2 regions of the uncultured Planococcus sp. genome follow, and region 1 is predicted to be linked to the other one. Evidence: riboswitches for the same ligand, from Rfam matches in the RefSeq annotation. Region 1 holds a riboswitch; the other holds the start of a gene.

Evidence for each region. Region 1 has a riboswitch for FMN ahead of Q0785_RS07935 (ECF transporter S component). Riboswitches for the same ligand answer to the same signal wherever they lie in the genome.
Region 2: another riboswitch for FMN. It lies ahead of Q0785_RS00350 (hypothetical protein); the one in region 1 lies ahead of Q0785_RS07935 (ECF transporter S component).

What each region holds. Positions count from the first base shown of each region.
Region 1 covers NZ_CANMXD010000004.1:249,507-265,252, reverse strand. The annotation lists gene Q0785_RS07940 (hypothetical protein) at 1-789, shown strand, start outside; FMN riboswitch at 863-995, shown strand; gene Q0785_RS07935 (ECF transporter S component) at 1,141-1,737, shown strand; gene Q0785_RS07930 (ferredoxin) at 1,929-2,180, opposite strand; gene Q0785_RS07925 (helix-turn-helix domain-containing protein) at 2,287-3,312, shown strand; gene Q0785_RS07920 (ATP-dependent DNA helicase RecQ) at 3,309-4,736, shown strand; gene Q0785_RS07915 (LysM peptidoglycan-binding domain-containing protein) at 4,816-5,604, shown strand; gene Q0785_RS07910 (CBS domain-containing protein) at 5,672-6,301, shown strand; gene Q0785_RS07905 (metallophosphoesterase) at 6,370-7,131, shown strand; gene Q0785_RS07900 (YpdA family putative bacillithiol disulfide reductase) at 7,199-8,167, shown strand; gene Q0785_RS07895 (asparaginase) at 8,235-9,203, shown strand; gene prsW (glutamic-type intramembrane protease PrsW) at 9,291-9,986, shown strand; gene cmk ((d)CMP kinase) at 10,067-10,741, shown strand; gene Q0785_RS07880 (lysophospholipid acyltransferase family protein) at 10,743-11,333, shown strand; gene rpsA (30S ribosomal protein S1) at 11,402-12,547, shown strand; gene fni (type 2 isopentenyl-diphosphate Delta-isomerase) at 12,570-13,604, shown strand; gene der (ribosome biogenesis GTPase Der) at 13,698-15,008, shown strand; gene Q0785_RS07860 (NAD(P)H-dependent glycerol-3-phosphate dehydrogenase) at 15,030-15,746, shown strand, end outside.
Region 2 covers NZ_CANMXD010000001.1:52,607-68,352, reverse strand. The annotation lists gene Q0785_RS00405 (trypsin-like peptidase domain-containing protein) at 1-119, opposite strand, end outside; gene Q0785_RS00400 (peptidylprolyl isomerase) at 134-1,000, opposite strand; gene Q0785_RS00395 (HAMP domain-containing sensor histidine kinase) at 1,131-2,534, opposite strand; gene Q0785_RS00390 (response regulator transcription factor) at 2,515-3,195, opposite strand; gene Q0785_RS00385 (GTPase) at 3,300-4,313, opposite strand; gene Q0785_RS00380 (LTA synthase family protein) at 4,378-6,198, opposite strand; gene Q0785_RS00375 (flavodoxin family protein) at 6,359-6,982, shown strand; gene Q0785_RS00370 (histidine phosphatase family protein) at 7,129-7,659, opposite strand; gene ribE (6,7-dimethyl-8-ribityllumazine synthase) at 7,848-8,312, opposite strand; partial or broken gene ribB (3,4-dihydroxy-2-butanone-4-phosphate synthase) at 8,354-8,956, opposite strand; gene ribE (riboflavin synthase) at 8,974-9,603, opposite strand; gene Q0785_RS00350 (hypothetical protein) at 9,604-9,891, opposite strand; FMN riboswitch at 9,954-10,124, opposite strand; gene Q0785_RS00345 (CHY zinc finger protein) at 10,291-10,614, shown strand; gene Q0785_RS00340 (GNAT family protein) at 10,647-11,135, opposite strand; gene Q0785_RS00335 (metallophosphoesterase) at 11,257-12,081, opposite strand; gene Q0785_RS00330 (VOC family protein) at 12,178-12,582, opposite strand; gene Q0785_RS00325 (ABC transporter permease subunit) at 12,680-13,465, opposite strand; gene Q0785_RS00320 (ABC transporter ATP-binding protein) at 13,462-14,343, opposite strand; gene Q0785_RS00315 (PLD nuclease N-terminal domain-containing protein) at 14,340-14,534, opposite strand; gene Q0785_RS00310 (MgtC/SapB family protein) at 14,665-15,360, opposite strand; gene msrA (peptide-methionine (S)-S-oxide reductase MsrA) at 15,417-15,746, opposite strand, start outside.

The DNA of each region.
Region 1 (15,746 bases):
CAGGTACTCATGACACTTGGAATGACTGATAATGCGTTCGTAATACCGGTCTCTTTCTTGATCCCGCGTGACCAGGTTGATGCAGCTTTTGATGACATCGCACCCTCCTCCGTTGATTTGTATAAGGAATACGCCGATGATATTGATGAAACGCAGCTAGGATTCGACGAATATCATCCTTATGTCGGAACGTTGGAAAAAACATCTTCTGGCATCCGTCATATGTTGCCTCAGGACCATCAATATGACATGGCATCTGCCAGTATCGGTGTCTATCTCAATACACTTTCAGAGACATTTACAGAGGTACCTGTAATAGAAGTGGTCAATGATGATGGATCACCCGCGGAGTTTTCTGAAATTGGGCAAATGGAGCCACTCGTTCCAGACCAAAACAATATTGCCTATTATTCATTTTCAGCTGGAAATGGTCAGATTTACCTTGTGCCTGGCTATGATATGCCGTTTGAAGAAGTGAGTGAAGCAATTAAAGCACTTGCAGACAGCCCGAACGATTTCTATCAGCCCACCATTCCAGCAGACCTGGATTTTCAGGTGGCAGAGACGGCAGACTTGGTAGAGATTGAGTTCGAAGGTACAGTCGACCTGAGTTTGATGGACCAGTTGGAAGCGGTCCGGATGATTGAAAGCCTAGTCATGACGGCTGATGCTTTTGATAAAGAAGTGAAAGTGAAAGGCTTGAAACCGGAAATCTGGAATGGATTTGACTTTAGCCAACCATTGCCGATTCCAGTAGCGCCAAACCTGCTGGACTGGCCGGTGCAGTAATAAGAGGGGGTGTAAACAAATCTGTTTACAATGCCTCTTTTTTATACTAAGATTAGGCCATAACAAAATATCGATTCATCTTCGGGGCAGGGTGCGATTCCCTACCGGCGGTAATTGAACTCTGTTCATAAGCCCGCGAGCCGTAAAACGCAGGATTTGGTGAGACTCCAAAGCCGACAGTATAGTCTGGATGGGAGAAGGTGAAGGTGCGGACGTTTGTCGTTTACATGTAGACGGAACGCTTATTAAGTGTGCCTTTTCTCCTTTAAGTGCTTGTTGCTTAAGGGTTTTTATATGTAGATGCTGGGTCCAAGCCTTTCTTCTGGTGAATCACGACAAGGAGAGAGGAATATGAAGAACAAGAAGTTACAAACGATGATCGTCATTGGGATGTTGAGCAGTATTTCTTTTATTTTGATGCTTTTCAACTTTCCGCTACCCGCTTTACCTGCTTTTTTGAAAGTGGATTTCAGTGATGTGCCTGCATTGATTGCAGCCGTTACAATGGGTCCGGTCGCAGGGATTTTAGTCGCATTCTTTAAAAACGCATTGGATTGGTTATTTGCAGGAAGTCCAACAGGCGTTCCGGTTGGGCACATGGCGAATTTTGTGACGAGTCTGCTGTTCATTTTGCCGGTTTATTTTATCTATCACAAAGTAGCAACCAAAAAAGGCATGGCTTTCGGATTGGCAGTCGGTACATTATCCATGGCGATTGGTATGAGTATTTTAAATTACCTGGTCTTTCTGCCGATGTACACGTATTTCCTTAACATGCCAGCTGAAACAGGCAGTGTATTGTTCGGAACCATCGTTTTGGGGATTTTACCGTTTAACTTAATAAAAGGCCTGCTCTTGACTGCGGTCGTCCTACTGATGTTCAGCAGCATGCACACGTGGATCGAAAAGCAGCGTTCCTATTATTTATCTATAGATAGAAAAGAGTAAGCGCCCATGTAGCTCTGCCGGGCATAAGACAGACCAGCAGAGTGGCGCTCTTTGCCACGGCGCTGGGTTGACTTATGACCCAAAGAGCTGGGCGCTGAAGCCTGGACAGAGAAAAGCCAAAACACTTTACATTAAAATCAAAAAAGAAGGCGTTCGGGAGGTTAACCTCCCGAACGCCTTTTCTAGTTGAATCAGTCTTCGTATTTTAAAGGGTCGCCTTCGAAAGATGAATCTGCAACTTTGATGGAATCTGTTGGACATCCTTCAAATGCATCTTCCATGTCTTCCTCGAGTTCGTCTGGAACTTGTTCTGTTCCCATGTTATTATCTAAAATAACAAAAGCGATTCCTTCGTCATCGTAATCATAAATATCAGGTGCAGCAGCACCACAAGCACCACAAGCGATACAAGTATCCTTGTCGACAATGGTATACTTAGCCATATTGTTTTCCTCTCCTTTATCTCCGAACAAGTTCAGTTATGCTATCGTATTTATTCTAAAGGTGTTTGAGGAGTTTTTCAACCCAAAACCGCTAGGGGGCACAAGCTTGTTATTTACCGAACTCATTTTGGCCATTATGAAGGCCGTTAATCGGCAGCGGACCATCTCTTCCCCTTATCATTTGATAAAAGGAAAGAAGTCTGGGCAAACGATACAGGATATCGGCTATTTCGGCCTTTATCCTTATTTCGGTGTGCTGCCAAAACTAGATAAGAAAGCCTATGACGGAGCGATTCAGAGCTTGTTTTCACAAGGTTATTTGTTGGCCAATGATCAAGTGGTCGATCTATCCGAAAAAGCGTTGGACTTGGATATTGGAGCGTCGCCATTGAACGGTTGGAAATACAGGGGCAATGAAAATCTTTTCTTTAGCCGTTTGTCACTAATTGTTCAAACTTTCTCCCATTTCAGCCAACGGGCAAATACCTTTGATCCAATTGTCAGCAATGAAGAAATACAAAGCTGGGTAAAAATCTATCTAAACCGGATCCGTTTTCGTGATTTGACAGTGGCTCAAAGCTTTAAAGAAGAACTTGTAATTACATTAACCGATACGGCTGTATCTGAAACACATAAAATGATCGTTATGGAGCGTTTATCCGGATTCGGATTGAGCGGTATGACGTGGCAGCAAATTGCAGCTTCCAAAAACCTGTCCGTCATGGATGTCCAATTGATGGCTGTAGAAACACTGCATGGTTGGATGGCGGTGATTGAACGTTCCAAGCTACCACTCTTGACCGGACTTATGGAAGGCATCATTCAGCAATCTTCGTTAACCGAGTCTGCACAGCGCACAGAAAAACTTTTTGAGAGGGGCTTTTCTTTGGAACAGATCGCTTCTCTTCGCCAATTGAAATCCAGTACCATCGAAGATCATTTCGTGGAGTTGGCTATGAATGATCCATATTTCAATTACACGCCATTCGTGGATGCCGGATTATTTAAGGCGATTATTGCCGAAAGCCGACGTCAGAAAACAAAAAGATTGCGTGAAATCAAAGAACATTTACCGGAGGCGAGCTATTTTCAAATACGTCTGGCTCTGGCGATTAAGGAGGAACAAGGATGACTCTGGATGACTTATTATATTCCACCTATGGTTTCTCTTCATTCCGACCAGGTCAACGGGAAATCATTGAGCGGGTATTGGCCGGCGATGATGTCATCGCCTTGTTGCCGACCGGAATGGGGAAATCAATCTGTTACCAGTTGCCAGCAAAACTTTTGCCGGGCAGTGTCTTGATCGTATCCCCATTGCTGTCGCTGATGCAGGATCAAGTCGCCCAACTGAAAAAAATGGGTGAGAAATCAGTTGTCGCCATCAACTCATTTCTAAAGCCGGAAGATAAAGAGAAGATTTGGAGCAGCCTGAGCTCTTATAAGTTTATTTTCATATCACCGGAGATGCTGGTTCAGCCTTTTGTTAAAAGACAGCTTCAACAGCTCCAGATTTCCTTGCTGGTAGCCGATGAGGCCCATTGCATCTCACAATGGGGTTTTGACTTCAGACCGGATTACCTGCGGATTTCAGAAATCCTGCCCACCTTAAAATTCCCCCAGGTACTGGCATTGACTGCCACAGCTACGGACAAAGTTACGGAAGAAATAAAGAAATACCTTGAATTGAAACAACCTTATATTTACTGCCATCCTATGGACAGGGAAAATATTGTCTACGATATAAAAAAGTTTGAGGATAGCCGCGAAAAGCTGGATTTTCTGAAGGGTTTTATTCGAAAATTCAATGGTCCCGGAATTATTTATGCAGGCACTAGAAAAAAGTCCCAAGAACTGTCGATGCTTTTAACAGAACAAGGTATTTCCTCTGCTTTCTACCATGGAGGAATGGAGCATCAGGATCGGGTTTTTGTCCAACAGCAATTCCAGAATGGTGAATTGCAATGGATCTGCTCCACGAATGCTTTTGGGATGGGTGTCCATATCCCGAATATTCGCCATGTCATCCATTTTCAATTGCCGACTTCCATAGAAGGATATGTCCAGGAAGTGGGAAGAGCCGGAAGAGATGGCCAACCGGCTTTGGCTACGCTGCTTTATGCGCAAGGTGACGAAGCATTGCTCGAAAGCCTGGTCATGGACGATTTGCCGACTCAGCATGAAATCGAAGCGGTTTACCGCGAGGGCAGTGCGGCGACGTACTTAATCGACCAGGGGATTGTCCGGGAAACTGCGTTTCGTGTACTCTCTTATTGGATCACAAAATTGCCCTTGGAAGGTGTCATCAGGCAAATGGAACTGTTGAGAAGCGGCAAGAGGCAGCAAGCTGCGAAAATCCGTGAGTTTCTATCCCATGAAGACTGTCTGCGGAGTTATATTATCGAATGCTTTGATCAGGAGCTCTTAGACAAACCGGTTAATTGTTGTGTGAACGATGGAATTGATTACACTGTCTTTGAAGCTTATTCAGATTCAAAAGAAAAGCAATTACCCCTTGAATGGCAAGACCGTTTACGTGTAATATTACCTATATAAGAATCTCATTAACTAACATTTACAAATGAGCCTTTTTTCGTCATAATAGATATATTAGTACAGATAGGGGTAGTCATGTATGGGGAATAATAGTTATCATGAGTCGATTGAGAAGAATCGACAGGAAATATCGGTGGACAAAAATTCGGCATTGTCGAGAGCAGCTCAACGGCAGGCACAAAAGCCTAAGACCAAAAAAAGCAAAAGTCTCTTGATGCCTGCATTATTTTTTATCTTTATATTAATTCCGGTTTCTTTGCTGATTTATGTGGCTTTCTTATTCGAACCCGACGATACACTGACAGCTAAACCCGCAGAAAATGAAGTAAGCTTTGAGATGAATACCCAACCGTCAGCTGCTTCTGTTGCTGCGGCAGATGAAGAAAAAGAAGCAAAAGAGAAAGCTGAAAAAGACAAGGCAGCTGCAGAAAAAGAAGCAGCTGCTGCAAAAGCGGCTGAAAAAGAAGAGGCTGATGCTGCCGCGAAAGCAGAAGCAAAGGCCAAAGAAGAAGCTGCCGTGAAAGCCGATGCTGAAGCGAAGGCGAAAGCTGCAGAAGCGGAAGTTCAGGCAAACGCTGAAGCCAAAGCGAAAGCCGATGCTGAAGCGAAGGCCGTAGCAGAAGCCCAGGCAAAGAAAGAAGCAGAAGCAGAAGCAGAAGCGAAAGCAAAAGCTGAAGCTGATAAAGAAGAGGAAGCTCCTAGTGCAAACGGTAAAACCTATGTCGTTCAATCCAGCGAAACCTTGTATCGAATCGCCGTCAATAATTACGGGGCAGCAGGAGCGGCTGCAGCAGTGGAAAAAATCAAACAGGCTAATGGGTTGAGTTCGAACAGCATCAGCCCTGGACAAACCCTTATTTTGCCGTGAGCAGGCGGTTGATTAAAAGCAGCCGGATAGGGAATAATGAGTAGAGAATAGAGAGTGGGGCGAGCAGATGTTTGTTAAAAGTGCAATGGTCAAACGAGAAAAATGCCATACAGTAAAGTTAAATGACTCCGTACAAGTAGGTTTCGATCTATTGGAGAAGTATTCAATCGATGCTTTACCGGTAGTTGAAGGAACAGAGTACAAAGGGATTTTCACATGGTATCATGCATACCGCGCCTTTTTCTATTCCGGAAAATCGAAAGAAGAGTTCAATAGCACAACTAAAGTTAGCGATGTAATCGTTAATGAAGATGTTTATCTGAATATCAATGATGTGTATGAAAAAGCATTGGTTGAATTGAATGATTTCCCAATTATTGCAGTAGTTGAAGACCAGCAATTTTTGGGGATCGTGACCCGTTTCGACATCGTCAACCAATTGCAAAGTGCTTTTGGGATGAACAAACCAGGTTACCGCATTACATTTACATCGGTGGAATCGGAAGGCCGGATTGGCCGACTTGGAGAGATCATTGAAAAATACAAGGAATCCGTCATTTCCCTCGTCACTTTTGATGAGACCAATAAAATGGTACGTCGCATTGTCTTGAAGATTAAAAAGAAGGATAATGTCGATCGCTTTGTAAAGGAACTGGAAAAATCCGGTTTCCGTGTATTGGACATCGCAGAAGATTAATAGCAGAATAAGAAGAAAAAACATAAGCCCCGCTTATGTTTTTTCTTCTTTTTGGAAGGAAGCCCGACATGAAATATTTGATTCGTATAGTTCTGGCAGCTCTGGTGCTGCTTCTTTTTATGGTGCGAAATGCTTTCTCGGAAAAATTGGTGAAAAAAACAGTTGAATTGCGTGCCGTCAAACCTTTTGAGCCGTTTAAACTTCTTTTTATCGCCGATGTCCACAGGAGAGTCATTCAATCCGATATAATCGATTTCCCGATAGATCTCATCATAATCGGGGGCGACTTGGTGGAGAAAGGTGTTCCGCTGGAGCGGGTTGCTGAAAACATAAAAACCTTAACGGACCGTGCTCCCGTTTATTTTGTTTGGGGCAATAATGACCGGGAAGTCGACGAAACTTCGCTCAGAAAAATTTTCGATCATTATGGAGTGAATGTACTGGATGACCGATCGATGACACTGTTCGGCAACGACCGGCTGAAGCTGGTTGGATTTGACCATTTTGCCTATAAACCTGATGGGTTGGAAAATGCTTTCAAAGAGATTGATGATCAGGACACGGTCCTGTTTGTTTCGCATACCCCTTTTGATTTCTGGAAAATCAAAGGGGAATATTCAGCGGATCTGCTGCTTGCCGGCCATACCCATGGTGGGCAAATACGTATCGGACCATTTGGTTTGTTCAGGAATGGTTCTATGAAGATGAAGAAGGACCGGGTTGAGTTGATCAGCAACGGTTTCGGAACGACGACTTTGCATCTGCGGTTAGGTGCACAAGCGGAATATCATCTATTGACTGTTAAGCCTAAAGTAGAGATGTCCGAATAAAAGTTTGTCACAAACCAGCTGCATCCATTATGCTTAGAAAAGGATTAAATACAGGAGATGTTCAGATATGGAATATGTAGATGCCCTAATTATCGGAGGCGGGCCGTGCGGCTTATCGGCCGCCATTGAATTGAAAAAAAACGGCCTTCAGCCGCTAGTCATCGAAAAAGGCAATATCGTCAATGCCATTTTCAATTACCCAACCCATCAAACCTTTTTCAGTACCAGTGAAAAATTATCGATTGGGGATGTGCCATTCATCATCGAAGGACGTAAACCCAAACGCAATCAGGCGCTGGTCTATTACCGGGAAGTCGTTAAGCGGAGCGGTATCAAAGTGCGTTCGTTTGAGACGGTGGAACAGGTGGAAAAAGACGGCTTGTTTACCGTGACCACTTCAAAAGGCCGCTATCAGGCAAAATATGTGATTGCTGCCACCGGCTATTACGATCAGCCCAATGAACTTGAAGTGGAAGGTGCGGATCTTCCTAAAGTGATGCATTACTTTAAGGAGGGCCATCCTTATTTTGATCAGGATGTTTTGATTATCGGAGGGAAAAACTCCGCTGTTGATGCAGCCCTTGCTTTGCACAAGGCCGGAAGCCGAGTAACTGTTTCCTATCATGGCACCAGCTACTCGAAAAGCATTAAGCCCTGGATTCTGCCGGAATTTGATGGTTTGGTACGAAAAGGCGAAATTACGATGCTGTTCGACTCGATGGTCGACAAAATTACAGACAACAGTGTGGAGTTGACCGTCAATGATCAAAAGGAAACGATTCCCAATCAATTCGTTTTTGCGATGATCGGCTATCATCCCGATCATCAATTCCTAAGATCGATGGGCATTTCCATCGATCCGGTTTCCGGACGCCCAAGCTTCGATGAAAACTCGATGGAGACCGAAGTGGAAAATCTGTACATTGCCGGAGTCATCGCGGCAGGGAATAATGCCAATGAAATCTTTATTGAAAATGGACGCTTTCATGGACAGCAAATTGCGGAAGCTATTGCAAAAAAAGAAAGCACAGTTTGATTGTGCTTTCTTTTTATGGTCCTGAAAATTGAGGCCGATTAACCGCAACAGGAAAGGGAGTTGGAATATGAAGAAGAAAGTATCATTGATTACGACAGGCGGGACAATTGCCAGCAGGGAGATTTCCAACGGACTTTTAAAATCCGGTGCGATTTCAGGGAAGGAATTAGCTGAGCTATGCCAGCTGCCGGAAGAAATCGAAGTTAAAGTAATCGACGTATTCCAGTTGCCGAGCATGCATATCGGCTTCGATGAGATGTTGACAGTAAGAGAAGCAGTCCTTAAAGAACTGCAGGATCCTGAAGTTGAAGGGATCGTTGTGACACATGGTACGGATACTTTAGAGGAAACCTCTTATTTCTTGGATCTGACAATTGACGATGAACGGACTGTGGTCATCACAGGCTCACAGCGTTCTCCTGAGGAAGTTGGAACCGACGTCTACTCCAACCTCCGCAACTCCATTTATGTGGCGGTGGACCACAGCCTGAGAGGGATAGGAGCTGTTGTTGTATTCAATGAGCGGATATACAGCGCCAAATATGTTAAAAAAGTCCATTCCAGCAATCTGCAGGGCTTTGATTCGTTTGGTCATGGTTATCTTGGCATCATTGACAACGATACAGTAAGGGTCTATCAGAAGCCGGTGCTGCATGAAGTTCACTCTGTACATGGCCCATTGCCTCGGGTGGATATCATCAAATGCCACTCAGGGCAGGATGGCTATTTGATTGATATGCTGGTTGCCGGACCTTCTAAAGGTATTGTTTTGGAAGCGGCTGGAAGAGGGCAGGTGTCGCCTCATATGGTGGAGGCGATCGACCATGCGGTCAGGCAGGGGATTCCGGTGGTTCTGACGACTGGCGCTGAAGAAGGAAATGCCTATCCTGCATACAGCTATCCAGGAAGCGCGCATGACCTGTTGACGCGTGGCGTTATTTTGGGAAGTGACTACGACAGCAAAAAAGCACGTATTAAGCTTGCGGTTTTATTGTCAGCTAAAAGCGATATACAGGCTGATGTTTTTGAACGATAGCCAATTGGTAAAAACTATCCAGCTAAGATGAAAATTATGTTGCAAAACATGGTACACTAGATGTAATCCAAACAAAGGGGTACGCGTATGTTCATCTTACTAACTGTAGCAATAGCCCCAAGTCTAGCGCTTTTCAGTTATTTGTATTTGCGCGATCAATTTGCAAGTGAACCGTCGAAGCTGCTGTTTCAAAGTTTTTTATATGGAGCTGTTCTGACGTTCCCGATACTTTTTGTCCAATACGTGTTTAATGCTGAAGGCGTCTTTACCAATGATTTTACCCGGAATATCCTGTTTTCCAGTGTGATTGAAGAGTTTTTCAAATGGCTGGTTTTATTGATAGCGGTCTATCGCCATGTCGATTTTGAAGATCCTTACGACGGAATTCTTTATGGAGCCAGTGTTTCTCTCGGGTTCGCAACAGTCGAGAATATTTTATATCTGCTGGAGTTCGGCCTTCAGACCGCATTTATCCGTGCATTCCTGCCGGTATCTAGCCATGCATTGTTCGGAGTTGTGATGGGCTATTATTTCGGCAAGGCGAAGTTCACCAGGAGCAGTAAACGCTGGCGTTGGATCGGTTGGGCGTTTATAAGTTCTGTAATTCTTCATTTGGCTTATAACACCAGCCTGTACGTTTATGACAACATCATTTACGGAGCCATTCCGTTCATGCTGTTCCTCTGGTGGTTCGGCCTCCGAAAAGTCAAACAGGCCCACCAACTTTCCCTGACGCATTACCATGACCATAATTCATCAGCGCAATCAGGCGAGCTAAAATGAATTTCTAAAGAAAAGTCTTATACATGAAGACTTTTTTTTTATGTTAAAATATGATGAATACATAGGATGAGGTGACTATTTTGACGAAACCGATACAAATAGCGATTGATGGGCCAGCTGCTGCAGGCAAAAGTACAATAGCGAAAATTGTGGCAGAGAAATTAGGCTATGTATACATCGATACCGGTGCTATGTACCGTGCTATTACATTGAAAGCTCTTACAGAAGGAATCAATATGGCCAGCAACGAAGAGGCAGGCAAATTATTATCTAAAACAGAAATCGACCTGCAGCCAACAGATGACGGCCAATTGGTATTCCTAGATAAAAAAGATGTAACAGAAGCGATTCGTTCCCAGCACGTAACGAAAGCTGTTTCTGAAATGGCTGCCCATGAACTGGTCCGCCTGCGGATGGTTGAACTGCAGCAGCAATTGGCTGAAGGGCGGGGAGTGGTCATGGATGGACGGGATATCGGGACCCATGTCCTACCGGACGCAGCATTGAAAGTGTTCATGTCGGCATCTGTCGAAGAACGTGCAAGAAGAAGGTTCGAGGAAAATAAGAAAAGGGACATCCTGACGCCCCTTGAAGATCTGCAGGCTGAAATTGCCGAAAGGGATAAAATGGACAGCGAACGCGAAGTGGCACCGCTGCGCCAGGCGGAAGACGCAATCTATCTCGATACAACCGCTCTGACGATTGATCAGGCGGCTCAGGAAATATTGAAACTGGCTGAAGAGAGGTTGGGGTAAAGTGAATTTATATGCAGTCGGCAAAGGCCTGGTAAAAACCGTATTAAGTCCTTTATATCGTTTTGAAGTGATCGGAGCTGAGAATTTTCCAAAAGAAGGCGGTATTCTCCTGTGTTCCAACCATATCCATGCGCTTGACCCGCCCGTTGTCGGAATGACGGCTCCAAGAACTGTGCATTTCATGGCAAAAGAAGAACTCTTCAAGGCACCTATTCTGGGGCCGATTCTTCCGAAGGTGAACGCTTTCCCGGTCAAACGGGGGATGAGTGATCGTGAAGCTCTCCGTACAGCACTGAAGATTTTGAAAAGCGGTGAAGTTGTAGGGCTATTTCCTGAAGGCACCCGTTCAACGGATGGCGTATTGAAAAAAGGGTTGAGCGGCGCTGGATTTTTCGCGCTCCGCGGCAATGCAGACGTAATGCCCTGTGCGATCATCGGACCTTATAAAGCATTCCGCAAAGTCAGAGTGGTATACGGAGAACCGATCCGGATGGACCCATTCCGCGAGCGGAAAGCTTCAGTTGATGAAGTGACCGAAGCCATTATGGGCAGTATACAGAAGATTTTGGATGAGTATGCCGACAATAAGTGATAATTTTTGTTTTTATTAGAGAATTCGAATAAAATAGAAGGTGGATAGTTTGTGAAGGAGGGCTACTTATGTCAGAGGAAACGAACATGATGGAAAACCGTGACTTCCAAACAGGAGATCGCGTAAAAGGGATAGTGGCAAAAATAGAAGAAAAAGCAGTGACCGTTACAATTGAAGGGGCGCCTTTTGACGGCATCATACCTATTAGTGAGTTATCAAGCCTTCATATCGAAAAGGCATCGGATTCCGTTGAAGTAGGTGACGAGCTGAATCTGATCATAACGAAAGTGGAAGATGAGAATTTTGTTTTATCCAAACGCAAAGTCGATGCCGAACAGGCATGGGATGAATTGGAGAAAAAATTCGAATCAGGCGAGATTATAGAAGCTGAAGTAAAAGACGTCGTAAAAGGCGGTCTGGTAGTTGATTTGGGTGTGCGCGGATTTGTTCCCGCTTCCTTGGTGGAAGATTACTTTGTTGAGTCTTTTGAAGACTATAAAGGCAAGACATTGACCTTTAAAATCGTCGAAATGGAAAAGGAAAATAACCGTCTGATCCTTTCCCATCGGGCAGTCATCGAGAAGGAAAAAGAGTCGCAGAAAGAACAGGTGATGGAGCAGATCCATGCCGGAGACGAGCTGAAAGGGAAAGTGCAGCGCATTGCATCCTTTGGCGCATTTGTCGATATAGGTGGAGTGGACGGCTTGGTCCATATCTCCCAATTGTCTCATGAACATGTGGAAAAGGTTTCTGATGTGGTCACGGAAGGGCAGGAAGTTACTGTTAAAGTACTGTCCGTCGACCGCGATTCAGAACGCATTTCGCTGTCCATCAAGGATACGCTTCCTGGGCCGTGGGATTCCATCGACGAAAAAGCGCCAAAAGGTTCCGTCCATACCGGTACGGTCAAACGTCTTGTCAGCTACGGAGCATTTGTGGAAGTTCTCCCTGGAGTTGAAGGGTTGGTCCACATTTCTCAAATTGCACACAAGCATATCGCAACACCGAACGAAGTGTTGACGGAAGGCGAAGAAGTTCAAGTTAAAGTGCTGGAAGTCAATAAAGCAGATAAACGCCTGTCGCTCAGCATCAAAGAACTGCAGGAAAAAGAAGGCGAACAGGATTTCTCAAGTTATGATATGCCTGAAGAGTCTACTGGATTCTCCATCAGTGATGTAATCGGTGATAAATTAAAAGGATTTAAGTCCGAATAATATGTCGAGAGCCGAACGGAAAATGGATCATATACAATACGCTTTATCGACAGGGCAGAGCAGAAAAAACATGTTCGATGATATCCGGTTTGTTCATCAGGCTTTGCCTGATTCGGCGGTCGCCGATATTAGTATAAAACCCAAAACAGGTGATTTGAACTTGAAATCACCTGTTTTTATTAATGCCATGACGGGCGGCGGAGGCAGGGACACCGAACAATTGAACGGTCTTTTAGCTCGGGTTGCCAGAGAGACTGGAGTTGCGATGGCTGTTGGGTCGCAGATGGCAGCACTCAAAGACAGCAGTGAACGGCAGTCCTATGCAATTGTCAGAAAGCAAAACCCCGAAGGCATCCTGTTCGCGAACCTTGGCAGTGAAGCAACTGTGCAACAGGCAGCGCAAGCGGTTGAAATGATCGAAGCAAACGCATTGCAGATCCATTTGAATGTCGTGCAGGAGTTGACCATGCCTGAAGGAGATCGTGATTTCCGGGGAGCGCTGGAACGCATACAGGCAATTGCTGAGCATCTTTCCGTCCCTGTAATCATCAAAGAGACGGGCTTTGGCGTATCGCGCGAAGCTGCAGAAAAATTGAAGGATACCGGTATATCGGCAATTGATGTCAGCGGTTTTGGCGGAACGAATTTTGCGCTCATTGAAAATGAGCGGCGCCGAAGAAAGCTTTCCTATTTTGAAGATTGGGGCATCCCAACAGCTGCAGCTATTGTGGAAGTGAAGAGCGTCTTTAAAAAAACGGTCCTTGCTTCCGGCGGCATACAGGATGCACAGGACATGATTAAAGCTTTTCTACTGGGAGCAGATGCAATAGGTCTCGCAGGTTCTTTCCTGAAGACCGCAATACAAGATGGCGAAACTCAGCTCATCAATGATATAGAAGCGCTGTATGAAGATTTGGCGATGATAATGACGGCCCTTGGAGCAGAAAACCTGACAGAGCTGCAGAAATGTCCGGCAGTCATCAGCGGGGAACTGGCACAGTATCTCAGTGCCAGAGGCTTTAGTCCGGCATCTTATGCAAACCCGGAGAAAAACTGAATATTGCACATTTTAAGGGGATGGACATTTAACAGATGCCATCGCCTTTTTCGTGTATAATAGGCATATCAGAAGTGGAAGGATGAATTTATTATGTCTAAACCGGTAGTAGCAATAGTAGGCCGGCCGAACGTTGGTAAGTCCACGATATTCAATCGCGTGGTAGGAGAACGGGTTTCCATAGTGGAAGATATTCCAGGAGTGACGCGTGACCGTATTTACAGCTCGGCAGATTGGCTGACACATGAATTTAACATTATAGACACAGGAGGCATCGATCTACGTGACGAGCCATTCCTTGAACAGATCCGCCAGCAGGCAGAAATCGCCATGGACGAAGCGGATGTCATCATTTTCCTTGTCAACGGACGCGATGGCGTTACAGCACAGGACGAGCAGGTAGCCAAAATTTTATACCGTACAAAAAAACCGGTCATTTTGGCCGTCAATAAAATCGATAATCCTGATATGCGCCACATGATCTATGATTTCTACACGCTCGGAATGGGCGAACCTTTTCCGCTTTCAGGATCACACGGATTGGGATTAGGGGATCTTTTGGACGAAGTAGCCAAAAACTTCCCGACAGACGATGAAGAAGAGTATCCGGATGACGTCATCAAATTCTCATTGATCGGCCGTCCGAATGTCGGCAAATCATCTCTTGTGAATTCATTCCTGGGTGAAGAACGCGTTATCGTCAGTGAAGTCGCAGGAACCACGCGCGACGCTATTGATACTCAATATGAATACAATGACCAGCCATACGTTATTATCGATACGGCTGGAATGCGCAAAAAAGGGAAAGTTTATGAGACGACTGAGAAATACAGTGTATTGCGTGCTTTGCGCGCCATTGAACGCTCGGACGTTGTTTTAGTGGTCTTGAACGCAGAAGAAGGCATTCAGGAACAGGATAAAAAAATCGCCGGATATGCACACGAAGCCGGTAAAGCTATCATTATTATCGTCAACAAATGGGATGCCATCGAAAAAGATGAAAAAACCATGAATGTCATGACACGCAAAATCCGTGAGCATTTCCTATTCCTGGATTATGCACCGATCATGTTTGTCTCCGCAATCAGCGGCAAGCGTGTCCATAGTATTTTGGAAATCGTCAACAAAGTGAACGATAACCATTCGAGACGCATCCAGTCGAGTATCTTGAACGAAGTAATTGAAGACGCAGTTGCCATGAATCCGGCACCAACGGATAAAGGCCGTCGTCTGCGTGTTTATTATGCAACTCAAGTGGCCATCAAGCCGCCGACATTCGTCGTCTTTGTCAACGAACCGGATCTGATGCATTTCAGCTATGAACGCTTCCTGCAGAACCGGATCCGCGAAAGCTTCGATTTTGAAGGAACTCCTCTTCGTCTGATAACGAGAGCGCGTACTTAAGGTAAAAGGTGGTTTTAGCTTATGGAAAAAGTTTCTGTTTTTGGAGCAGGAAGCTGGGGGACCGCATTGAGTTATGTATTGGCTCAAAACGGCCATGATTTATTGCTATGGACACATCGCCAGGAACAGGCTGATGAGATCAACCAGCATACAAACAAACGGTATTTAAAAGAAACGCAATTACCGGAGAGCCTGAAGGCGACGAGCGATTTGGCTGCAGCTGTCGAGCACGCGGATATTTTTGTCCTCGCTGTTCCGACGAAAGCCATCCGGGAAGTCTGCCAGGATATCAAAAGGAATCTGGATCGTAAAATTCTATTCGTCCACGTTTCCAAAGGAATTGAACCGGATTCACTAAAGCGGATTAGTGAAATGATCCGTGAGGAAATACCGGAACAATGGATTGAAGATGTGGTTGTATTGTCCGGTCCAAGCCATGCGGAAGAAGTGGTTCAGGAGCATCCGACCACCGTTACAGCGGCTTGCGAGAACACCGCAGCAGCTAATCGGATCCAGGATCTGTTCATGAACCATTATTTCCGTGTCTATACCAATACTGACGTTATTGGCGTTGAAATCGGCGGTGCTTTGAAGAACATCATTGCCTTGGCAGTGGGGATCACTGACGGTTTAGGTTTCGGCGATAATGCGAAAGCGGCCATCATGACACGCGGACTGGCTGAAATCGCCCGTCTCGGCGTAAAAATGGGAGCAACCCCCCTCACGTTCTCTGGATTG
Region 2 (15,746 bases), on a different contig from region 1:
TCAGTCACTCCAGGTAAAATCACCCCCACCAGTAATGCTCCGGCAATCAATCCCGTAAAGCTGGAAGCGAAATACCCTTTCTTATTTCTTTTCGGTTCGGATGAATTATAATAACCCATGCTCATTTCCTCCTCTATTCTGCCAATTTATTGACGATATCGTATGACTCCGTTTTCTCTGCCAGCCATTCAGCGTATTTTGTATTTAATGCTTCGTCGAATAAGGTTTCTTCAATCTGTTCCTTGCTGTTTTCCAGTGTTGCTTCCACTGCGTCCGTTTTTCCGGTTACCTGTATGATATGGAATCCATAATCCGTTTCTACTGGATCACTGATTTCATCAACTTCCATACTGAATGCAGCTTGTTCAAATTCCGGCGCCATTTCACCTGCACCAAACGCTCCGAGAGCGCCGCCACTATCAGCATTGGCTGTATCTGTAGAATATTCTGCTGCCAGCTCGGCAAAGTCACCGCCGTCACCCAACTTAGCCTTAACTTCAGCCGCTTCTTCTTGGGTAGCAACCAAGATATGGCTCGCCTCTACTTGCGAAGGCTGATTGAATGCTTCTTTGTTTTCTTCGAAATAGGTGCTGATCTGCTCATCCGTTATCTCAATATCCGGTCCTACGATTTTTTCAACCTTCAAGTATATTTCCATTTCCTCTTTGAGATCATCTATCGACATTCCGCTTGATGCAAGAGCCTGTTCAAGCGCCTCTGCTCCGCCATAGCTTTCTTCATAGACGGCCATTTCCGCATCAAGTTCTTCCTGCGTCACCTTGACGTCAGCCTTATCCGCTTCCTGGTTGACCACTTCGTTGGAAATCATCGCATCAAGTGTGGCCGCTCCAGCGGAAGCCACCATTTTGTCGTACAATGCTTCTTTGGTTATTTCTGTATCTCCTACTTCAGCAACTGTCTCATCTCCTGAAAATGCCACCATCATAAAAATGGCTGTTGCCGCCAGTACGCCGATTCCGATATATAAAAGTTTTTTCACGTATATTCCCTCTTTTCCTAAGTCGATAGACAAAGCATATCAAGCAGTTATGAATAAACTATGACCAGAGTTTTAACAAAATTAAAAAGTTCAGCAAATAAAAATATGACCTGGAATTGGTTCTTCCAGGTCATTCTTTATGCGGCAGACGGATGATGAATCTCGTCCCCTGTCCTTTTTCGCTTTCCACCTGAATTTCTCCGTCATGCAACGTCACCAATTGTTTGACGATCGATAAACCCAGTCCGAATTGGCCGCTGCCCCGCGATAAATCCGCTTTATAGAATCGGCGCCAGATCATGTCGATTTCTTCGACATCAATGCCCGCTCCATCATCTTCCACTGTGATCACCATGTGGTCGGCTTCCGCATAGCTCGTCAGTGAAATAATTCCATTATCTGTAAACTGAATCGCGTTCTTGACAATATTCATCAGAATTTGAATCAGCCGGTCCATATCCCCGTATATGATGTCACAAGGATTGGTGTTGATGACGATTGAATCGCCTTTTTCTTTCGCCTGCAGATAAAGCTGTTCCTGAATAATTTCCAAAAGCTCATCTGCTTCGATTTCCTCTTTCGTCAGTACCACTTGATTGGATCTTATTTTTTCATAATCCAGATTTTCATTGACCAGGCGCATCAGACGTTTCGTCTCATCACTTGCCAGGCGGATGCCTTTTTCCCTTTGGCCTTCTTCAATCATATTGTTCCGCAAACCTTCGATAATTCCAGCAATCGTCGTTAAAGGAGTCCGCATTTCATGCGAGACGTCCGCCATGAATTGGCGACGGCGATTTTCAAGCCGGTCGATTTCCTCGTTTGATTGCTGGAGTTTGGCGGCCATCTTGTTGAAGTCATGTGCCAAATCTCCAAACTCATCAAAATTCGACTCGGGCAGATTAACATCATAATGGCCTTCGCTGATCATTGAGGTTGCTTTTCGCATCCGCTGAATCCGGCTGACATGCAATTTCGATAACCATAGGCTGAGCAGCAAAGCGATCGCCAAAGCCACCAGGACCGTCGTGATCAAGGTTTTATTCAACTCAGCGATCATTTCACTGACGCCGCTGACGGGCGAGGCGAGCAGGACTCCTCCTGCTAACTGGTTATTTTCGAAATAAGGCATGGCCACAAATGTCACTGTAAAATCGAATCGGTCCACGTCACGATTGACGACAAGCGTATCTCCCTGTTCAATGACATTCCACTCTTCCTGCGTCAGTTCCACTGGAGGGAAGGAACCGGACACCGGATACAAAATCCGGCTTTGCTGGTCAAAAACGATGAAGCTGATATTCTGTGCCTCAAGAATCGAGACATAGGCCTGCAGATTGGTGCCAGGACGCGCCCGTTCCAGCTCGGCAATAATCCGCTCCCCATAACTTTCAAGTTCTTCGGCTTTCTCGCCATAGGCAAAATCATCCACATATCGCACGAATAAAATACTTAAAATCAAAAAAGCAATCAGCAAAATGCTCATATGGCTGGCGATCAGCTGATAGAAATACTTAATTCGTGTGTTCTTCAAATTTATAGCCAACTCCCCATACCGTATGGAACAGCTTGTCCCCGCCGTTGATTTTTTTGCGCAGGCGTTTAATGTGGACGTCCACCGTCCGCTCATCGCCATAAAACTGGTAGCCCCATACCTGTTCCAACAACTGTTCGCGGCTGAACACCTGTTTCGGATGCTGCAGGAAGAAAATCAGCAGATCAAATTCTTTTGGAGTCAGGCTGTCGACTTCCTGTCCGTCTTTGATAATATCCCGTGTTTCCTTATTGACAATGAAATGGACGGTTTGAATCAGATCCGATACAGGTTCCGTTTTCTGGGTACGCCGCGTGACCGCTTTGATGCGCGCCATTAAGGTCAGCGGACTGAACGGTTTGGTCACGTAATCATCCGCCCCCATTTCAAAGCCGATGACCTGGTCGGATTCACTGTCCTTAGCTGTCAACATAATGATGGGAACGGCGTTTCCTTCTTCGCGGATTTTGCGGCATAACGCTATGCCGTCCATTCCTGGGAGCATCCAGTCCAGTATCAGCAAATCATAGTTGCCATCTTTGTATTTTCGGTAACCTTCCAGCCCATCAGCCGCAAAATCACCTTGGATGCCTTCTTTTGAGAAGAACAGCTCAAGCATGGAGCTGACGCTCGGATTATCTTCCACTACCAATATCTTCATCCTGCACCTCCGACTATCTTTCTCCTAAAGTTAAATGACAAATCCGAAAGACGCAAGCAACTTGAAAACCGCCCTTCAAGGTTCGAAGGGCGGTTCAGCGACTCTTAGGCTTTTTTCTCTCGATTTTTCAGCTTTTCAAACAAATCGCCGATCATATCATAATCAATGGCAATATTATTCTCATAGGCGTATTTCACCCCATAACCGAGCGCCAATGTCATGGATGAAGCCACAGTTCCACCGATGATGGATCCTGCTCCGGGAATGAATTTCAGCGCCTGGCGATAAATGGTGTGCCCGATGGTCTGCGTAGCTGTGACGACAATCATGTCTTTTGCCGCTTTTTTAGTCAGCGGCTTGTCGTATAGATTTGATAATTTGATGATCAACCCTGCCTGCAATGTGGTCAGCGGCAGTACATCAGAACCCGGAATCGGCGATGCACCGATGACACCTGCCGAAACGCCGGCGCCTATGATCCAACGTGTAGCAGCAGAGGATTTTTCTTTCATGCTTTTGGCGAAGAGCAGGTCCTTACCCTTCTTTTCGAGCAAAAAAAGGATTTCCTTCTTTAAGGTTTCCAAATTTTCTTCTGTCTTCGAAGAAATCGGAATGACTTTATATTTATGGGCGGTATGCTCTTTGACAAACTGGACGATGGACGGAATATTTTCAGCCGCATCGATTTTATTTAAGACAATTAAAATATCTTTATTGTGTTTTTCGATTTCAAGGAATTTCTCTTTTTCACTTTCAGAAAACACTGTGCCTGCTGCATTCAGGAAAAACAGCACAACATCGGATTTCTGGACAAACTCCAACGTTTTTTTAGGGTTTTCGTCATTTGGATCATTCAATCCCGGTGTGTCCATGAATTTGATGTTTTCCAGTCCACGGATATTGTAAGGATCTACACTGACCGTTTCTCCCGGCATCGGATTGGTGCTGGCGATATCCTCTCCAATGATTTTATTGACGGTGGATGACTTACCGGCATTCACTTCACCGATCAACGAAATCAACAGCTCCTGTTCGAGCGCGTCATTGACTTTTTTCATTTCGTTTTCAAACATTTTGTCCATCGCCTGAATGACCTCTTTTTCAAATTCTTTTACCATAGACCGGTTCCCCCTCATCTCTTACTTACATTCTATTATAACGGCTTACGCTCTACTGAGGAATTCATTCCTCGATATACCCTTTCAATAAGGTATCCGCGTAATTCATCAGCGTTTCCGTATCATCGATATGTTTTTTCGCTTCGCTGTTTTTTGCGCGTTCACTCATGGTTTTCAGGTCATACAAAACTTCCGGCAGTTTCGCTCCCGGCGCTTTATACACTTGTTCCGACTGGATGTAAGACCCTCCCGGCAAATAATAGCGCATGCCCAATAGATTCTTTTTATATTGGAACAGGTTATGCCCCATCATCGGCTCGCCATGTTCAACGCCGAGCAAGGCCAAAAGCGTCGGCATGATATCCACCTGGCCGCCGAGGCGGGTCATTTCAGTTTCTTCAAACAAGTTCCCTCCTGTAAAAATCAGTGGAATGGTGAATTGGTCTTTCAGTGAGTAATCATGTCCTAAAAAGCCGCTTAACAAGCGTTGGTCTTCATCAGTAACCAGCGTACCATGCATACCTGAATGGTCTCCAAAAATAGCGATCAGGGACTCATCATAAATGCCCTGGTCTTTCAGTGCCTGAATAAATGCACCAATTTGTTCGTCTGCGTAGCGGATCGATTGCAGATAATTCCCAATGTACATTTCTTCATACCCAGCTGGCAAATTCAGATACTGCATATCATCCGGCATTTCGAATGGTGTATGGCTGGTGACGGTTACGATATTGGCATAGATGCGTTCATAAGCCTCAAGCTGCCGAGGCAGCTCATTCGCTGCAAAATCGAACAGCACTTCATCGGCTGGGCCGAAACCGACCTGTTTGATATCCGGAATCTCCTCGATCGAAAAAATCTCCTCGTAGCCAAGAACTGGATAAAGGACGTCCCGGTTCCAAAACGCCACATCGTCAGCATGATAAGTGGCAGAGCCATAGCCTTTTTCCTTCAAGGTCCGTGCCAATGACGGTGCTTCTTTACCTGTCAGGCTATTGGCCGTGGGAATCATCCCCTCCGGATACAAGCCTGTATTGACCATCCATTCGGCATCAGAGGTTGTACCGGCCCCCACCTGCTGAAAGACATTTGAAAAATAAGCACTTTCACTCAATAGCTCATTTAGATGCGGTGTAATCTCTTGGCCATTCAAGCTCCGCCCGATGACAAAATTCTGCAGGGATTCCACTTGAATGACAAATAAATGGCGGCCTTCGGCAACTCCAAAGCTTTCCTGCTCACTGATCTCCACATATTTATTGCCTTTAAGCTCTTCCAGCTCTTTTGCTGACAGTTTGGTTGAGGAAGCGTGTGCAGTTTCATTGGAGCGGTTATACAACTGGGCTATCTGAGACTGCAGGAAACCATTTTCTTTTGCAAAATAGGAAACGTCGATGATTGGTTGTTGAAGTGCATAAACAATGGTCACCGTACAAATCACCGCCGTACTGACAGCCATGTAGTTCAATCCTGTAAACTTCACAGGATTTTTCCAACGCCGCGCTATGAATACTAATAGGACAGCGTCCAGGAAAAAGAGGAGATCCCATGGAGTCGACAGCATCGTAATGGTATTGCTGACAGAGCCGGTCTGCGTCAATTGCTGCAGATCGTAATAAGAAGGAATCGTGGAATAATAGCGGATATAAAGTGTAACTGTAAAAAAGATGACGGAAACCAACAGGTTGAAAAGCCACACCGCCCGCCACAATTGATTTTTAGCGAGTATTAAAATAATTGACAGCAGAAAAGCCCACATCGGGAATTCAATCAGTATGATATGCAAAATCGATTTTGAATCAAAAATAAGCACACGAAAAACGCTCACTTTAATCAATAACAAAAGAAAAATGAGGCCATATGGCAGCAAATCGGTTTTTTTCATTTGGAACACCTCTTTTCTACAGACGAATACTCGAATTGGATGTTGCATATATTATTTTCTAACGGGAATAGAGGACTGTATAAGTTGAACTGCTATTTCGCTGATCAGCAGCGGATTCGGTTGAATTTATAGAGACTGATTACCTAAAAGGAGCGATACCATGCAAACATTAAAAGCGCTTTTTCTTAATACTTCGTTAAAAAGTTCAAAGGAACCTTCTCATACAGAAGGATTCATCAATGATGTTCAATTCCATTATAATCAGTTGGGGGTAGAATCTGAAATTGTTCGTTTGGCTGATTATTCCATAGCCTATGGCGTCCAGGAAGACATGGGCGAGGGAGATGAATGGCCGCAGATCCTGGAAAAAGTATTAGCTGCTGACATTGTCATCATCGGTACCCCCATATGGCTCGGAGAAAAAAGCTCGTTGGCCACGCAGGCAATTGAGCGCCTTTACGGCAGCAGCAGCGTTACCAATGACAAAGGACAAGCTATTTTCTATAACAAAGTCGGCGGTACCGTTGTAACGGGAAATGAAGATGGAGCCAAACATTCAGCGGCTTCCATTCTCTATGGACTTTCTCATATCGGCTTCGTCATCCCGCCGAACGTGGATGCATACTGGGTAGGTGAAGCCGGTCCCGGCGATTCCTATATGGATGCTGGCCGGGACAACGAGTTCACAAAATCAGCCATCCAGCGCCTCGCCTATAATACCTATCATTTAGCTGGCATGCTGAAAAACAATCCCATTCCAAATGAAGGAAACACGCTTGAATAATCAGCCTGTTTAATAACAGGGTAAAGCAAAAGCGGACGCGTTTCAGGCCGGCAGCAAGTTAAACGCTGCCGGCTCTTTTGCCTTGCTTTAAAGGCGGTCAAGCTCCAACTTTCAGATATGGAAGATCTGCATTCCACTTTATGGAATCAACTCCAAATACGTGTCACGGAAGGTATCCCTTGTTTTATAGTCACTTCATAGACATCCGGATTGGTTAGTTTTCTCCACTCCGAAAACCCATAGCTTTCGTCGATCTGCTTCAGCAGCAACCCAAGCAGGTTCCCGTGGGTCACCGCTGCGGTTCTATCTTTCATTTCACTCAAGACTTCCATGGCTCGGGCCGTTGCTTCTTTTCCCGATTCGCCTCCTGCAAATTTCAAATCTGCATCCCCAAAAGACTCTTCCAACTTTTCCATCCAGTCAGGCAAATCTTCAGTGCTTAACACGCGTTCTGCCAAGCGGTCATCGATTTCAATCGGCAAATCCTGCTGGTCTGCTGCCGGTTCGATGGATTGGATGGCACGTGTAAACGGACTGGAAATAAAATGGACCACCTGCCGTCCCCTCAAAAACTCCGCCAAATCCTGCGCTTGTTTTCTTCCCGCTTCAGTCAATTCTGCATCCGGAGATTGTCCGGTCGCCTGGCAATGCCTGATTAAATAGATGGTCTTGTCCATAACTCTCCCCCTAATTCAATTTTCCCCATTCAGATACTCTTCAGAAGTATCCTTCAGTCACTTCACTATTTTCTCTGTAGTCAGCTTCATTCTGATTCATCAGTCCTACTGCTGTTATACTTTCCATTCCCCAAATTCAGCCTTTTAACCTCAAAAAAACTCCTGAGCGAAAGCTCAGGAGTGCTGTATTATAATTTTTTCATCAGATTTGCCATTTCAATGGCACCCGCTGCTGATTCCCAGCCTTTGTTGCCGGCTTTTGTTCCTGCACGCTCAATTGCCTGTTCAATGGAGTCCGTCGTCAAGACTCCAAAGATGACCGGGATATTGGCTTGGTCACTGGCTCTTGATACTCCCTTCGCGACTTCACTGCAGACGAAATCAAAATGAGGAGTTGCGCCTCTGATGACTGTCCCTAAAGTGATGACTGCGTCATAGTTTCCACTCATCGCCATTTTTTTTGCTACAAGCGGAATTTCAAAAGCTCCTGGCACCCAGGCAATAGAGACATCATCTTCTCCAACACCATGGCGCTTCAAAGCATCTTCCGCGCCGCCCAGCAATTTACTCGTGATAAATTCATTAAAACGTCCGACAACTATGCCGATCCGCAGTCCTTCACCGTTTAAATATCCTTCAAAATGTACAGTCATTCAGTTCCATCTCCTCTAGTAGATTAGTAGGCTGTCGTGTTTTGTTTTTTTTGCTGGTAGGATACCAGATCTTTAATCGTGAGAATGCCAAGGCCGAGCCGTTCCGCCACTTTCAGCAAATCGTCCACACGCGCCATTGTGCCGTCCGGATTCATGATTTCGCATATGACGCCTGCAGGAGGTGATCCCGCAAGCTTCGCCAAATCGACAGCAGCTTCGGTGTGTCCAGTGCGGTCAAGCACCCCGCCATCTTTCGCAATCAATGGAAAAATATGCCCAGGACGTTTAAAGTCTGTTGCTTTCGCATCCGCTTTCACTAAACTGGTGATCGTGTGGGAGCGTTCAAAAGCACTGATTCCCGTCGTTGTATCTTTGTGGTCGATACTGATGGTGAAAGCAGTGCCGAATTCATCTGTGTTATGGTCGGTCATTAGGCCGATCTGCAAACTTTGGGCGATGGATTGGGCAATTGGCACACAGATCAGCCCTCTTCCTTCAGTCGCCATCAAGTTGACGATCTCAGGTGAAGCAAACTCTGCCAATGCGATAAAATCACCTTCATTTTCCCTATCTTCATCATCGATGACAATGATGGCTTTGCCATTCTTCAAATCTTCGACGGCTTCTTCTACGGTGTAGAACATCTCTTCAACGCCTCCTTTTAAAATCCATTTTCCGCCAGCCAGCTTCTGCTGATTTTCGGTTCTGCTGTCTGGACACGTTCGGTGTATTTCGCCAACAGATCACATTCGATGTTGACCTTGTCGCCGATGCCTTTTTCGCCTAACAGCGAATCTTCCTGTGTTGTGGGAATCAAAGAAATGGTCACCGTATTATGGCCAAGCGCAAAAATCGTCAATGAAGTTCCATCGACTGCAATGGAACCTTTCAGCATCATGTACTTCATCAGCTGGGGATTGAGCTCAATTGTCTTCGTCACAGCATTCGCTTCTTTTTTCACTGAACGGATCGTACCGACGCCATCAATATGTCCACTGACAAAATGGCCGCCGAAACGCCCGTTAGCTGGCATAGCACGTTCTAAGTTCACACGTCCGCCTGCTTTCAATCCGATCATCGTCGAAGACTTGACCGTTTCCGGGATGACATCGACTGTGAATGTGCTGGAACTGAATGTAGAGACAGTCAAACAAACTCCATTAATGGAGATGCTGTCTCCGCGTTTAATGTCTTCTAAGATCAGCGCACAGGAAATCGTTAATTCCATAGCCTGGGGTTTAGTGCGGACTGAAGCGACATGGCCGACTTCTTCGACAATACCTGTAAACATTTAGGCACACTCCTCCGTTCTGTTTGCCAGACTGTATTCAATTGGGGCCGTACAAGTTTTTGGGTGCTTTCCACCATGGGGCGTATGGGTGGTGAGGAAAGGGTTGCTCAGAAGGTTTTGTATCCATAAATAAATGTACATGTGCCCTGCTTCTTTTTCAGGATTGCCGGTTTTCCGGCAGTTTTTCTTACCTTGAAGAAGCCCATTTTCCTTGAAGGAAAGGAGCGGGATTAAAAATGATCGCATCGTGATTTCAGGGACTGGTCCCTGAAAAGAATTTTTGGTCATACAAATTCCTCCTTTCAATTTCAACTAATTGAAAAGAAGAGGCACATAACGAAGCCGATCTCTGAATTCTTCTCCCATCCAGACTGTAACTGTCGGTGCTGGAATTTCACCAGCTCCACCGCTTGAGCGCTCAAAACATAGTGGCCTATGTCCGCATTCGCTCAATCGGGTCACGGACTTGCAGTTTCCTGCTCACCGCCGGTAAGGAATTTCACCTTGCCCCGAAGAATTAGATTCGTAGTTTCGTCCCTTTCATAGTAGCATAGAAAGATACTGAACCCTATAAATCGAAGTGATTATTTTCAATTAGCGCTGCAAACCAGCACCCGAAACAACCAGTGAAGATTTTCAGGATTCAGCTTATACGTTCTATGCCCTTTTCAGAAAGGAAGATTTGATATGGCTCATCATCAAAGAGTGAGAGGCATTCAAGTAGATGCCGAAACACGTTGTGCCCATTACCATTCCCCCATAGACCGCATCGCCATCAAGTTCTTTTGCTGCCAGGACTATTTTCCATGCTTCGAATGCCATGAGGCTGCCGGCTGCGGAAAGCATCAGGTTTGGCCAAGGGACCGTTTCCATGAAAAGGCGGTTTTATGCGGAACCTGCGGATACGAACTGTCTGTTGATGAATATCTAGCTTGCACATCTATTTGTCCAAGCTGTTCTTCACCGTTCAATCCAGGCTGCAGTCTGCATAGGCACCTTTATTTCGAATAAACGCAAAAAGCCAAGCGGCAGCATTTCTGCTGTCACTTGGCTTTTTTTGTATACAGGGACATAACATATTGCTCGCCTTTAGAGCGCATAATCCGTCTGCCTGTGTCTTTAAACCCTGCCTTTTGATATAGGCGCTGAGCTGGTATATTGCGGGCATTGACCCCCAGCACCACTTCATCAAAATCAGGGAATTCCGATTCCATGAATTCAGGCAATGCATAGATTGAACCGGTCGCGATGCCTCTGCCCTGAAATTTCGGATTCACAGAAAACCCCCTCAACAACAATGCTTTCGGGTTGTCTGAGTATTTCTTGCGGTCTTCCGATTCATCCAATTCAAAAAATCCGGCATCTTCTCCACGTGCTTTGATGATGATGAAATGCTTTAATGGATCTTTGGCATCTTTTTCCACAATTTCTTTCGGCAACCGTGTAAACTCCAGCTGATCTGATGGCAGATCATAGTCGATTGACACTTTTGAGGAATAACGGTGCAATGAAACTTCTTTTTTCTTGATCACACTTAGCAGCCTCCCTGTTTGCGTTCACTAATCATCGATCGGCTTGAAACCGGCAAGCCTGGTCAGCTGCCGTTGATTGGGCAGACATCAGTCAGCATATAATCCACAATCCATCTTGCGCTTATCCTTTTTCCAGTGTTACAACAACGATTTCCGGCAAATTGAAAATACGGACAGGAAAAGTACTGTTGCCAAGTCCGCGGCTGACAACCATTTTCGATTGGCTTTTTTCGAAGATTCCTTCCGTCACTTTAGGAAACCACCCTTGCCCCGGAGCAATCAACCCACCGATTCCAGGAATACGGATTTGTCCCCCATGAGCATGGCCAGAGAAGACGACATCTACGCCTCTTTCCGCATAGATAGGAAAATATTCCGGCCGATGTGCCAGCAACAATGTAAAATCGTCCGTCAGCTGTGCCTGATCGAGGCTATGCCGAGTGACTTCTTCTTCATGGAAATCAGGTTCCATGAGCGGATCATCGATTCCTGCAATCTGGATTGACTCCTCCTCTTTTCTCCATTCGACAGAATCATCCGCCAGGACCGTGACACCTCGGTCCTGCAATGCTTCCATAATTTCATCTACTTTATTGGAAGCCACTTCATGATTGCCAGTCACATAATAGACTTCACTCATTTCTACAAGGGCATCCACCAAAACCAAGCTGGCATCCAGATCATAGCGGTTGCTGTCCACAAGATCTCCTGTCAAAAAAATGGCATCAGGTTCAGCTGCTTCAACCTTTTCAATCAGCGACGATTGATTTCTTCCAAAAGTCGCGTTATGTAAATCGGATACCTGAACAATTCTTGCTCCATCGAAAGCTTCCGGCATCTCATCCGATGCTATTGTATATTCAGTGGTTTGCACCCACTTATTGCTGCTCCAGATTCCACCCAACACCACTAGCGCGAGCAGTAAGAATACTGCAAGTTTCTTCATAAAAATTAACCTCTATTCGATTCTGATTCAGTCCATGGGGTTATCATACCCCATCTTTTCTTTTGGCGGCGCAGCCAAAAACGCTCCAGGCTTTCCTTATGCATGGACGTTCACTTCACCTGGTGCTGTGATTTCAATTTTCAAGCGATCAGGACCTTCAAGGAAAACCGCATAATAATTTGGACCACCTGCATAAGGGTGAAGATCTTCATACAGGACTTGCGCTCTCCATTGTCTCATTTTTTGAGTCATCACGTCCACTTGCACGCGTGAAGCCGCCTGAAAGGCTAAATGGTTCAACCCCGTTTGTTTCCGGTGATATGGAATCTGGATGAATTGTTCCTCCGTTTGTACAAACACGATATATGTAGGACCTGACTTGTAGCTGAAGCCTTTTTCCCATTCCTGAAACAGGGCATACCCGAGCGGCGGCAACAACTCGCTGTAAAACGATTTAGCTTCCGGTAAACTTGAAACATTAAGTTCTACATGATGCAGCAATTGCTCCAGCTCCTTTCCGTCTCGTTACCAATTGTCTCCAAGAAAAGCACATATTCCAGTGAAGCCCTTGCGGCTTTTTATCCGATTCATTTCCCTATTAAACTTTGGTTTTAGCTTTGTTTTTCTGAGCTGTCCAGCTGCCGAAACCGAATAAAACCAAGATGATAACAACAGCAATTCCGACGGCTCCCCAGAGGCTGGAGATATCCGGGTTCCCTGTCAGCCAAGTTGCTGCATACTGAGGGATTTTGACAGGTGAGACAGACCAATTCGCTCCGAAAAGACCATCGGCTAATTGAAGAAGCACATATAGAGCAAATGCGGCAGCAGCGGCAAGTCCACCGTTAGGCAAAGCGGCACTTGCAGCTAAAACAATGGTGAGGATGAGCAATACCCAGAAGCTATAGAAGCCGATCATTTGAAGAAGCTTGATGATTTCCACCTCTCCGAAAAATAACAGTGTATAGTAATAGCCCGAAAAGAAACCGAGCCAAACGCTGGCCAAGGAAATGGCAGCCGCCACCACCCACTTACTTAAGAAATAAGCGGAAAAAGAGAGTGGGCGCACATACAATAGAGTTGCAGTTCCACTTTTCCGTTCCCCAGCTATGGTTGCCATATACGCAAGAATTAGCACAGCCATACCAATGGTTTGAAATTGTTGAAGGACCGCCATTAAAATTTGTTCCGGTGTTGGGGTCGGTATTTCAAAAACCGCACCTTCCGGCAAGCCGCCGGATGCTTTAAGTATTTGCGGAAGAAAGTAATTCACTGCAGGTTCTGTAATTCCCAAAAGGATAAAAATAGCAGGTATCCAGTAAATTTTATAATTCCGCGCATTTTCCCGCCACTCTTTTTGCATCAAAATTCCGAAATGCTTCATTTGCCAGCAACCACCTTTAAAAAGATTTCTTCCAATGAAGCCGTTTGAAACTCAACGCCTAGAACATCCTGTTTTTTAGAAGCCAAAACCTGAAGCACTTGAAGCATGGTTGGGCCGCTTTCCTGAACCGGAAGAAAGATGGTATTCTCTTTAACTTCAGAACCCCATGCCTGTCCTTCAGCAAACTCCAACGCTTGGGCATGGTTTTGAAGCCGGATTCGGATGCGTGGATTGGCATGCCGATTTCTGACTTCATTCAACGAACCTTGCTCAATCAGCCGCCCGTCTTTCATAAATAGCAATTGGTCCGTCATTTCTTCCGCGTCGTTTAAAATGTGGGTCGAATACAGGATTGTCGTATCCTGTTGCAGGGATTTCAACAAATCCATGATTTCGCGGCGTCCGGTAGGATCCAGAGCTGAAATCGGTTCATCCAAAAGAAGCAGTTTTGGCTGATGGACAATGGCCTGCGCAAGACCCAGACGCTGTTTCATCCCTCCTGAAAAAGTTCCGGTTTTTTTAGTCAAGGCAGTTCCGAGTCCTACAAATTCCAATGTGCGCGTTGCCTGTAATCTCGCTTTCTTTGTTTCAACGCCACTTAGTTTGGCAGCCATTTCTGTAAATTCAAGGGCTGTCAACCAAGGAAAGAATTGCGGATACTGAGGAAGAAAGCCGATTGTCAGCCCTTTGGCCATCGTGACTTTCCCACTTGTCGGAGACAGGAGATCAGCCAACATCGATAAAGTTGTCGTTTTTCCTGCTCCATTCGGACCAATCAAAGCCGTGGCCGTACCTTCTTCCAATACAAAAGAGAGTTCTTCAGCTGCATTTTCCTGTCCATAACGTTTTGTCAGTCTTTCTACTTCTACGATGTTCAATAATTTCTCCTCCCAATGACAAAGTATAGGATGGGTCCAATAATGTTAATAACAACAATAAGTATGCCCCACATCCATTTCGGACCGTTTGGATTTGGGTTTTTTATCAAGTCTACCAATGCAAAAATCATCAGAGCAAATTGGATGATAAGGATTGGCAACAATGCCAAAATCAAAGTTGTTTGATCCACTGGATGTCACCTCTTCTTTATATTTGTGAAAGATCGTTATAGTTCTATGTTCTCTGCCTTCGCCATCATTCCCTTTTTTGCGAAACGCAAAAAAAAACCGAAGACGGCGTTCGTTCGGTTTTTCTCCCTTTTACAAATTCACTTTTCTTACCCCTTTAATTTCTTGCAGCTTCTGGACTAATTTGATCTCCTTATCAACCTTACTTCCACTGATGATAAAATTATAGGTTGAAAAGCTTTTATCTCCGTAAGACACAGCATTCTCAATCTGAAAATCGGAGATGTCCATTTGCAATTCTTCAAACACAGCGACCAGCTCAGCAAACAAGACATCTCGATCCTCGGCCGTCACTGTCACAGATTTCTGCAGCCGCCTTTTAAAAAACTTGTTTTCAATCTGATACAATCCGTACAAAGTCAGTAAAACAATAGCAGTCGTCAAAAATGCAGTAAAATACATTCCTGCCCCGATAGCCAATCCCAAACCGGCAGCAACCCATACTGAAGCTGCTGTCGTCAGCCCTCTCACCGAGCCGCGATGAACGATGATTGTCCCCGCACCCAGAAAACCAATCCCACTGATGACGTAGGAAGGGATACGCGCTGGATCATAACGGATTGTGCTATTGTCACGGTTGATGAAGGAATCAAAACCGGTTATGGACAAAATCATCATAAGACAGGAACCTATTCCCACCAATAAATGAGTTCGGAGACCCGCCGGCTGTTTTTTTGCTTCTCTTTCAATGCCGATCAACCCACTGAAAAAAGCGGCTGCCAGCAACCGGGTGACAATCTCCACATAGTCTGTCGGAAGTAAATCCACAGTATCCCTCCTGGCTCTTCAAATTCAGCTGCAACAGAGCCTTCCTCCCCGTCTCTCTACCATTTCATCGTTGAAAAAAGATCGATCAAATAAGTCTTTTCGTTTTCCCCAATGCTCCACTGTCCTATTTCTTCCAGCACACCGGCTTTTGTACCGAAGCCTTTCACAAATCCATTTAACCGGGCAGCGAAAGTTGAGTCCGTAAGAAATGCCGGGTCCGGGTAAAGCTCAGCTGTCTGTTCCAATGCTTTAGGATAACGCTTCAAGTAGTATTTTTGATGACGTTCCTCGGCTAGAGTGAATTGGCTGTAAGATGAAATTTCCGTTTCGATCGGCTCCCCCAACTGCAGCTCCATTTCTTCTCTGATTATGCCAACCGTTTTCCG